2 linked regions of the Youhaiella tibetensis genome follow. The protein of the gene in region 1 interacts with the protein of each later gene in a pairwise test. Links are inferred from orthologs where the notes say so. Each region holds a gene or a part of one and is shown in the gene's direction. Other genes may lie near its edges.

Region 1 (4,839 bases):
GCTACGCACTTCCACGAATTAACCGCGCTTTCAAAGACACTCTCTAGAGTTTCCAACCACACCATGAAGGTTCGGGAATGGGAGGGGGATGTCGTGTTCCTGCACGAAGTCGCCGAAGGCGCCGCCGATCGCTCCTACGGCATCCAGGTGGCCAAGCTGGCGGGTCTGCCCGAGCCGGTGTTGCGTCGCGCCCGGCAAGTGCTTACTCTGCTTGAGGCACGTTCTTCCGGCGCCCCGACACAAGTACTGGACGATCTGCCACTGTTTGCTCACCAGCCGCCCCAAGAGACACGTGCGGTCAGCGCCGACCCCCTCAACGACATGCTCGACCAGCTCCGACCCGACGAACTGACGCCGCGCCAGGCGATCGACATCATCTACGAGCTCAAGAAAATCCGCGATGCCGCTCGCCGAAGCTGAAACTCGCCCGCGAAAACCGATCTTCGCCGTCACCCCGGCAAGCGCCCTCGTCGCCGAACTCGACCGGGAAGTGGGCGAGCTTTCGCCCCGGTCGCGCGAGGCGCGGGCCATCGTGCTGGCGCATCTGCGCAAGACCCTGGCCGAGGCGCGCCAGCAGGCGGAAGCCGAACTCAAGGCCACCGGCAAGGGGCTCAAATGCGCCCAGAACCTGGCCACGGCCGAAGACGAGATCATCTGCGCCATCCACGCCTATGCCATTACCCGGGTCTATCCGGTCGACAATCCGTCCGGTGCCGAGAACATCGCGCTGGCGGCGGTCGGCGGCTATGGCCGCGGGACGCTGGCGCCGGGCTCGGACATCGATCTGCTCTTCATCCTGCCCTATAAGCAGACCCCCTGGGGCGAGCAGGTCACCGAATACATCCTCTACATGCTCTGGGACCTGGGCCAGAAAGTCGGCCATGCCGTCCGGTCCGTGGACGAATGCATCCGCATGGCGCGCTCGGACATGACCGTGCGCACGGCCACTCTCGAGGCGCGCTACCTCACCGGCGACCGGCCGCTCTTCGATACGCTGGTCAAGCGCTTCGAGACCGAGATCATGCCCAAGACCGGGGCCGAGTTCATCGCCGCCAAGATGGCCGAGCGCGACGAACGCCACCGCCAGATGGGCAATACGCGCTATGTGGTCGAGCCCAATATCAAGGACGGCAAGGGGGGCCTGCGCGACCTCAATACGCTCTTCTGGATCGGCAAGTATTTCTACCAGGTCAAGACCGCCGAGGAACTGGTCGAGAAGGGCGTGTTCTCGGCCGAGGAATATCGCCAGTTCCAACGCGCCGAGGATTTCCTCTGGGCTGTGCGGTGCAACCTGCATTTCCTCACCGGCCGGGCCGACGAGAAGCTGACCTTCGACGTACAGCCGGAACTGGCCGAGCGCCTGGGCTATGCCGACCGCGTCGGCATGCTGGGCGTCGAGCGCTTCATGAAGCGCTATTTCCTCGTGGCCAAGGACGTAGGCGACCTGACGCGCATCTTCTGCGCCAGCCTCGAGTTCAACCACGTCAAGGACATGGACCTGGTGGGGCGGGTGCTGGCCCCGTTCCGCTCGGGCAAGCAGAAGATCAAGGGCGAGCCCGATTTCATCATCGATACGGGCCGGCTCAACATCGCGACGCCCGACGTCTTCCGCAAGGATCCGGTCAACCTCATCCGCATGTTCCTGGTCGCCGGGCGGCACGAATTGCTGTTCCATCCCGATGCGATCAAGGAAATCCGCCGCTCGCTGCGCCTCATCGACGCCGACCTGCGGGCCAACCCCAAGGCCAATGCCAATTTCCTCGACATCCTGACCTCGCCGCAATCGGTCGAGCGCATCCTGCGCCAGATGAACGAGAGCGGGGTGCTGGGCAAGTTCGTGCCCGATTTCGGCAAGATCGTCGCCCTGATGCAGTTCAACATGTACCACCACTATACGGTGGACGAGCACCTGATCCGGGCGGTGGGCGTGATGGCCCAGATCGCCAACGGAGGGCTGCGCGACGAGCTGCCGCTGACCCACGAGCTGCTGCCCCATCTCAACGACACGCGCCTGCTCTATGTGGCGCTTTTCCTCCACGACATCGCCAAGGGGCGGCCGGAGGACCATTCGACGGCCGGTGCGCGCATCGCGCGGAAATTCTGCCAGCGCCTGGCGCTCTCGCCGGCCGAGACGGAGACGGTGGCCTGGCTGGTCCAGCACCACCTGCTCATGAGCGAAGTGGCCCAGTCGCGCGACATCCAGGACCCCGAGACCGCCAAGGCCTTTGCCGAGGTGGTGCAGTCGCCCCAGCGCCTGGCGCTGCTGATGATCCTGACCGCCTGCGATATCCGCGCGGTTGGCCCGGGCGTATGGACGGGCTGGAAGGGTTCGCTCCTGCGCGCCCTTTACTACGCCACCGAGCCGCTGCTGTCGGGCGGGCATTCCCAGGTTTCCCAGGAGCATCGGGTCACCGAGGCCAAGCGGGCGCTGGCCGCCGCGCTCACCGCCTGGCCGCCCGAGGAGGTGGAAGCCTATACGGCCCGGCACTACAACCATTACTGGCTGCGCGCCGAGCCCGAGCTGCAGGTCGAGCATGCCAAGATGATCCGCGCCGCCGACGCCGCCGGGCAGCCCTTCGCCGGCTCGATCCGCGTCCAGGCCTTCGAGGGCATCACCGAAGTCTCGTTCTACACGCCCGATCACCCGCGCCTGCTTTCGCTCATTGCCGGCGCCTGCACGATGAGCGAGGCCTCCATCATCGGGGCGCAGATCTTCTCGACCCGGGACGGGCGCGCCATCGACACCTTCCGGCTGCGCCGCGCCTTCACCTCGGACGAGGACGAAAAGGTGCGCGCCACCCGCATCATCGAGACCACCAAGCAATTGCTGCAGGGCAAGCGGCAGATCCTGATCGATCTGGGCAAGGAAAGCCGCCACAACCGGCGCCTCAAGCCCTTCTCGCTGCCCGCCGAGGTGCTGGTCTCCAACGCGCTATCGGAAAAGTTCACGGTGATCGAGCTTTCCGGTCTCGATCGCACCGGCCTGCTGCACGACCTCACGCGCGAAATCTCGGACCTCAACCTCACCATCGGCTCGGCCCATATCGGCACCTATGGCGAAAAGGCCGTGGACGTCTTCTACGTCACGGACCTCACCGGCCATAAGATCGATTCGAAAGCCCGCCAGAACCGCATCCGCGACCGGCTGCTGACGGTGTTCCATCCCAAACCGGTCGATGAGCGGCGCCAGCAGCTCATGGCGAACGGCTGACGCGTGAGCCTTTACCGCAATTTCCTGAGCGTCGGCGGTTGGACGGTCGGCAGCCGCGTGCTGGGCTTCGTGCGCGACGCGCTGGTGGCGGCCGTGCTCGGCACCGGCTTTGCGGCCGACGCCTATGTCGCCGCCTTCCGCTTCCCCAACCTCTTCCGGCGCCTCTTTGCGGAAGGAGCGTTCAATACCGCCTTCATTCCGATGTTCTCCAAGTCCCTGGAGCAGGAAGGCGAGGACCCGGCGCGGGCCTGGGCCTCGCGCATCATCTCCTGGCTGGTGCTGGTGGTGGCCGTGGTCACCGTTCTGGTCGAGATCTTCATGCCCTGGGTGCTGGTGCCGTTCGTGCCCGGCTTCACCGACGATCCGCAAAAGTTCGAGCTCACGGTGCTGCTGACGCGGATCTGCTTCCCCTACCTCATGTGCATGTCGCTGATGGCGGCCTATGCGGCGATCCTCAATGCGCTCAACCGCTTCACGGCGGCGGCCTTCGCGCCGGTGCTGCTCAATATCGTGATGATCGCCTTCATGGCGCCGCTGGTGATCGGGGCGCCCAAGACCGATGTCGAGACGGCGATCTGGGTGGCGATCGGCACGCTGGCGGGCGGGGTGGCACAGCTCGCCTTCGTCTATGTCGCCATCCGGCGGGCCCGCTTCGTGCCCAAGTTCGTCTGGCCGAAATTCGATAGCGAGGTCAAGCGCTTCTGGATCCGGGCGGTGCCGGCCATCATCGCGGGTGGCATCACGCAGGTGAACCTGTTCGTGGGCACGATCATCGCCTCGGGCGCGCCCAGCGCCATGGCGCTGATCTATTACGCCGACCGGCTCTACCAGCTCCCGCTCGGGATCATCGGCATCGCCATAGGCACGGTGCTGCTGCCCGAGCTCTCCCGGCACCTGGCCGGCCAGCGCTTCAAGGAGGCCGAGGCCTCCCAGACGCAGGCGCTGCTGATCTCGATGCTGCTCTCGATGCCGGCCGCCACCGCGCTCATCGCCCTGGCGCAGCCGATCGTGCACGTGCTCTTCGAGCGCGGCGAGTTCACCGCCTACGATACGGTCGAGACCGCCAAGGTGCTGGTCTGGTTCGCGGCGGGCCTGCCGGCCTATGTGCTCATCCGCGTACTGCAGCCGGGCTTTTTCGCGCGCGAGGACACGGTGACCCCGACGATCTTCGCGGCCATCTCGGTGGCGGTCAACATCGCCGTGTCGCTGGCGCTGTTCCCGAGCCTGCAGCATGTGGGCATCGCCATCGCCACTTCGGCGGCGGCCTGGGTCAATACGGTGCTGCTCGCCTTCTTCCTCTACCGGCGCCGCCATTTCGCGCTCGGGGCGGCCGAATGGCGCCGGCACGCGGTGATCGTGGCCATTTCGGTGGCCATGGCGGCGGTGCTCTGGGGCCTCTCGACGGCGATGGCGCCGCTCTTTGCCGCCAACATCCTCGTCCAGCTCGTGGCGCTGGGGTTCCTCGTCGCGTTCGGCATGGCCTTCTACTTCGCCCTCGTCCATGTGACGCGGGTGCAGCCGCTGGGCATGCTGCTCAAGCGCCTGCGCCGGCGAACCGCCTGATGCCCTTGCGCTTTGCGCCCGCTTCTTGCGATAAGCCCCCTCGTCCGCTTCCATAACGAGACTGT
Region 2 (2,750 bases), 2.1 Mb from region 1 along the record:
GACCGAGGTGGTCGCCCGTCTCGACGACGCCGTTCTCGCCCTTGTCCTCAAAGCCCTTGTTCTGGGCGAAGAAGCGATTGAGTTCCTTGTCGACCTCGGCATCGCTGACTTCGACAACCGGCTTTTCGACCTTGATGCCCTTGAAGTCCATCAGCTTGACCGGGGGCAGCACTTCGTAGCTGACGTCGAACGCCAGGTCGGCGCCGCCGTCCAGGATGCGGTTCAGCTCGGCCTGGTCTTCCGGAAGGTCGACCTTGGGCTGGGTGGCGGCGCGCTCGGAGCGCTGATCGAGCGTCTCGGAGACGCCGGCGTTGATGGCCTCTTCGAGCACTTCGGACATGGCGGAACGGCCATAGACCTTCTTGATGTGCGAAACCGGCACCTTGCCCGGGCGGAAGCCCTTGATCACTGCCTTGCCCTTGAGGTCCTCGAGCTTTGCGTCGAGCCGGGACGCCAGGTCCTTGGCCGGAATCACAACGGCCAGCTTGCGCTTGAGGCCTTCGTTGAGGGTTTCTGTGACCTGCATTCGGTTCAATCCCGTATTCATTGATCTCTAGCGGCCGAGGGGGTTCTCGGAGTGTGAGTGGTGCGGGTGAGAGGACTCGAACCTCCACGCCTCGCGGCGCTGGAACCTAAATCCAGTGCGTCTACCAATTCCGCCACACCCGCAAACACGGTGCCCTTGGCCCGGTTTGGGCGCAGGCTCTACCCTATGTTAGGGTGTCAGTCAAAGCCTCATTCCATTGGGTTTGCACAGGCTCGTTGCGAACTCCGCCTAATTTAGGCGCAAACGCCGCCCCAGGCGGAACGCAATCCGCACGTTTCACGCGCACAATGCACAAAAAATAGTCATACGGCGATTTTCTTCGCTCGTGTTGTAGTTGTGCGATCCCTCGCAAGGTCTTGTAAACCTCATGTTTTGCGAGGCACTGGCACAACTGGCACGCCCCCTGCATACGGTTAAGCGGCACCCGACCGGGGGGCCCGGAACGCTGACTGGCGTTCCTTGTTTGCAAGACCGGACGACAAGTTCGACAGGAGACGCCAAGTCTCCGCCGAACCGTCCTCGTGGAGGCGCGCAATGAAGAAAATCGAGGCGATCGTTAAGCCGTTCAAGCTCGACGAAGTCAAAGAGGCGCTGCAGGAAGTTGGCCTGCAAGGCATCACCGTGACCGAGGCCAAGGGCTTCGGCCGCCAGAAAGGCCACACCGAACTTTACCGCGGCGCCGAATACGTCGTGGACTTCCTGCCGAAGGTCAAAGTCGAGGTCGTGTGCCCTGACGATCTGGCGGAGAAGGCCATCGAGGCCATTCGCAACGCCGCCCAGACCGGCCGCATCGGCGATGGCAAGATCTTCGTCTACACGATCGAGCAGGCCATTCGTATCCGCACCGGCGAATTCGGCGACGACGCTCTCTGATCCCTCCCGGATAGAGCGAGCCGCCTACCCCACAAACCACTGGTTCAGACTGAGGAAGAACAATGACCACTGGAAGCGACATCCTTAAGCGCATCAAGGAAGAGAACATCAAATACGTCGACCTGCGCTTCACCGACCTGCGCGGCAAGCTGCAGCACGTCACCATGGACCAGTCGGTCGTGGACGAGGACATGTTCGAGGAAGGCGTCATGTTCGACGGTTCCTCCATCGCCGGCTGGAAGGCCATCAACGAGTCCGACATGGTGCTGATGCCCGATCCGGCCTCGGCTTACCTGGACCCCTTCTTCGGCGCCTCCACCCTCGCTATCAACTGCGACATTCTCGAGCCCAACACCTACCAGCCCTACAACCGCGATCCGCGCTCGATCGCTAAGAAGGCTGAAGCCTACGTCAAGTCGTCGGGCATCGGTGACTCGGTCGTGTTCGGCCCGGAACCCGAGTTCTTCATCTTCGATGACGTCCGTTACTCGAACACCACCTACAAGGTTGGCTTCGAAGTCGATTCCTCGGAACTGCCGACCAACAACGACGCAGTCTACGAGAACGGCAACAACGGCTACCACATCGGCCTCAAGAAGGGCTATTTCCCGGTCCCGCCGCTGGACTCCGCCCAGGACATGCGCGGTGAAATGCTCGAAGCCATGGGCGCCATGGGCGTCGTGATCGAGAAGCACCACCACGAAGTGGCCTCGGCCCAGCACGAACTCGGCATCCGCTTCCAGCCGATGATCAAGTCGGCCGATGACGTGCTCATCTACAAGTACGTCATCCAGCAGGTCGCCAATGCCTATGGCAAGACCGCGACCTTCATGCCGAAGCCGGTTTACGGCGACAACGGTTCGGGCATGCACTGCCACCAGTCGATCTGGAAGGACGGCAAGCCGCTCTTCGCCGGTGACCAGTATGCGGGCCTGTCGCTGGACGCCCTCTACTACATCGGCGGCGTCATCAAGCACGCCAAGGCCATCAACGCCTTCACCAACCCGACCACCAACAGCTACAAGCGCCTGGTCCCGGGCTTCGAGGCTCCGGTTCTGCTGGCCTACTCGGCACGTAACCGTTCGGCCTCCTGCCGTATTCCGTTCGGCCAGTCGCCGAAGGCAAAGCGCGTGGAAGTCCGCTTCCCCGATCCGCTGGCGAACCCCTACCTGGCGTTCACTGCCCTGCTGATGGCCGGCCTCGACGGCATCAAGAACAAGATCCACCCGGGCGACGCCATGGACAAGGATCTCTACGAGCTGCCCAAGGAAGAACTCAAGGAGATCCCGACCGTTTCCGGTTCGCTCCGCGAAGCTCTCGAGAACCTCGA

Evidence for each region.
Region 2: the proteins of FNA67_RS21560 (region 1) and FNA67_RS11300 interact in binary tests that used the Escherichia coli proteins (3 or more experiments, as listed by UniProt). The link is inferred for Youhaiella tibetensis from one-to-one orthologs.

The regions. Positions count from the first base shown.
Region 1 is NZ_CP041690.1:4,383,997-4,388,835, reverse strand. The notes cover bases 1-3,411. They hold FNA67_RS21560 ([protein-PII] uridylyltransferase), read left to right. Parts: upstream 1-400; coding sequence 401-3,211; downstream 3,212-3,411. Other genes in these bases: murJ (murein biosynthesis integral membrane protein MurJ), read left to right, coding at 3,215-3,411; mutS (DNA mismatch repair protein MutS), read left to right, coding at 1-420. In the rest of the region: more of murJ, read left to right, coding at 3,412-4,774.
Region 2 is NZ_CP041690.1:2,325,821-2,328,570, forward strand. It holds FNA67_RS11300 (P-II family nitrogen regulator), read left to right. Parts: upstream 1-1,081; coding sequence 1,082-1,420; downstream 1,421-2,750. Other genes in the region: tig (trigger factor), read right to left, coding at 1-526; glnA (type I glutamate--ammonia ligase), read left to right, coding at 1,483-2,750. UniProt on the Escherichia coli protein: P-II indirectly controls the transcription of the glutamine synthetase gene (glnA). P-II prevents NR-II-catalyzed conversion of NR-I to NR-I-phosphate, the transcriptional activator of GlnA. When P-II is uridylylated to P-II-UMP, these events are reversed.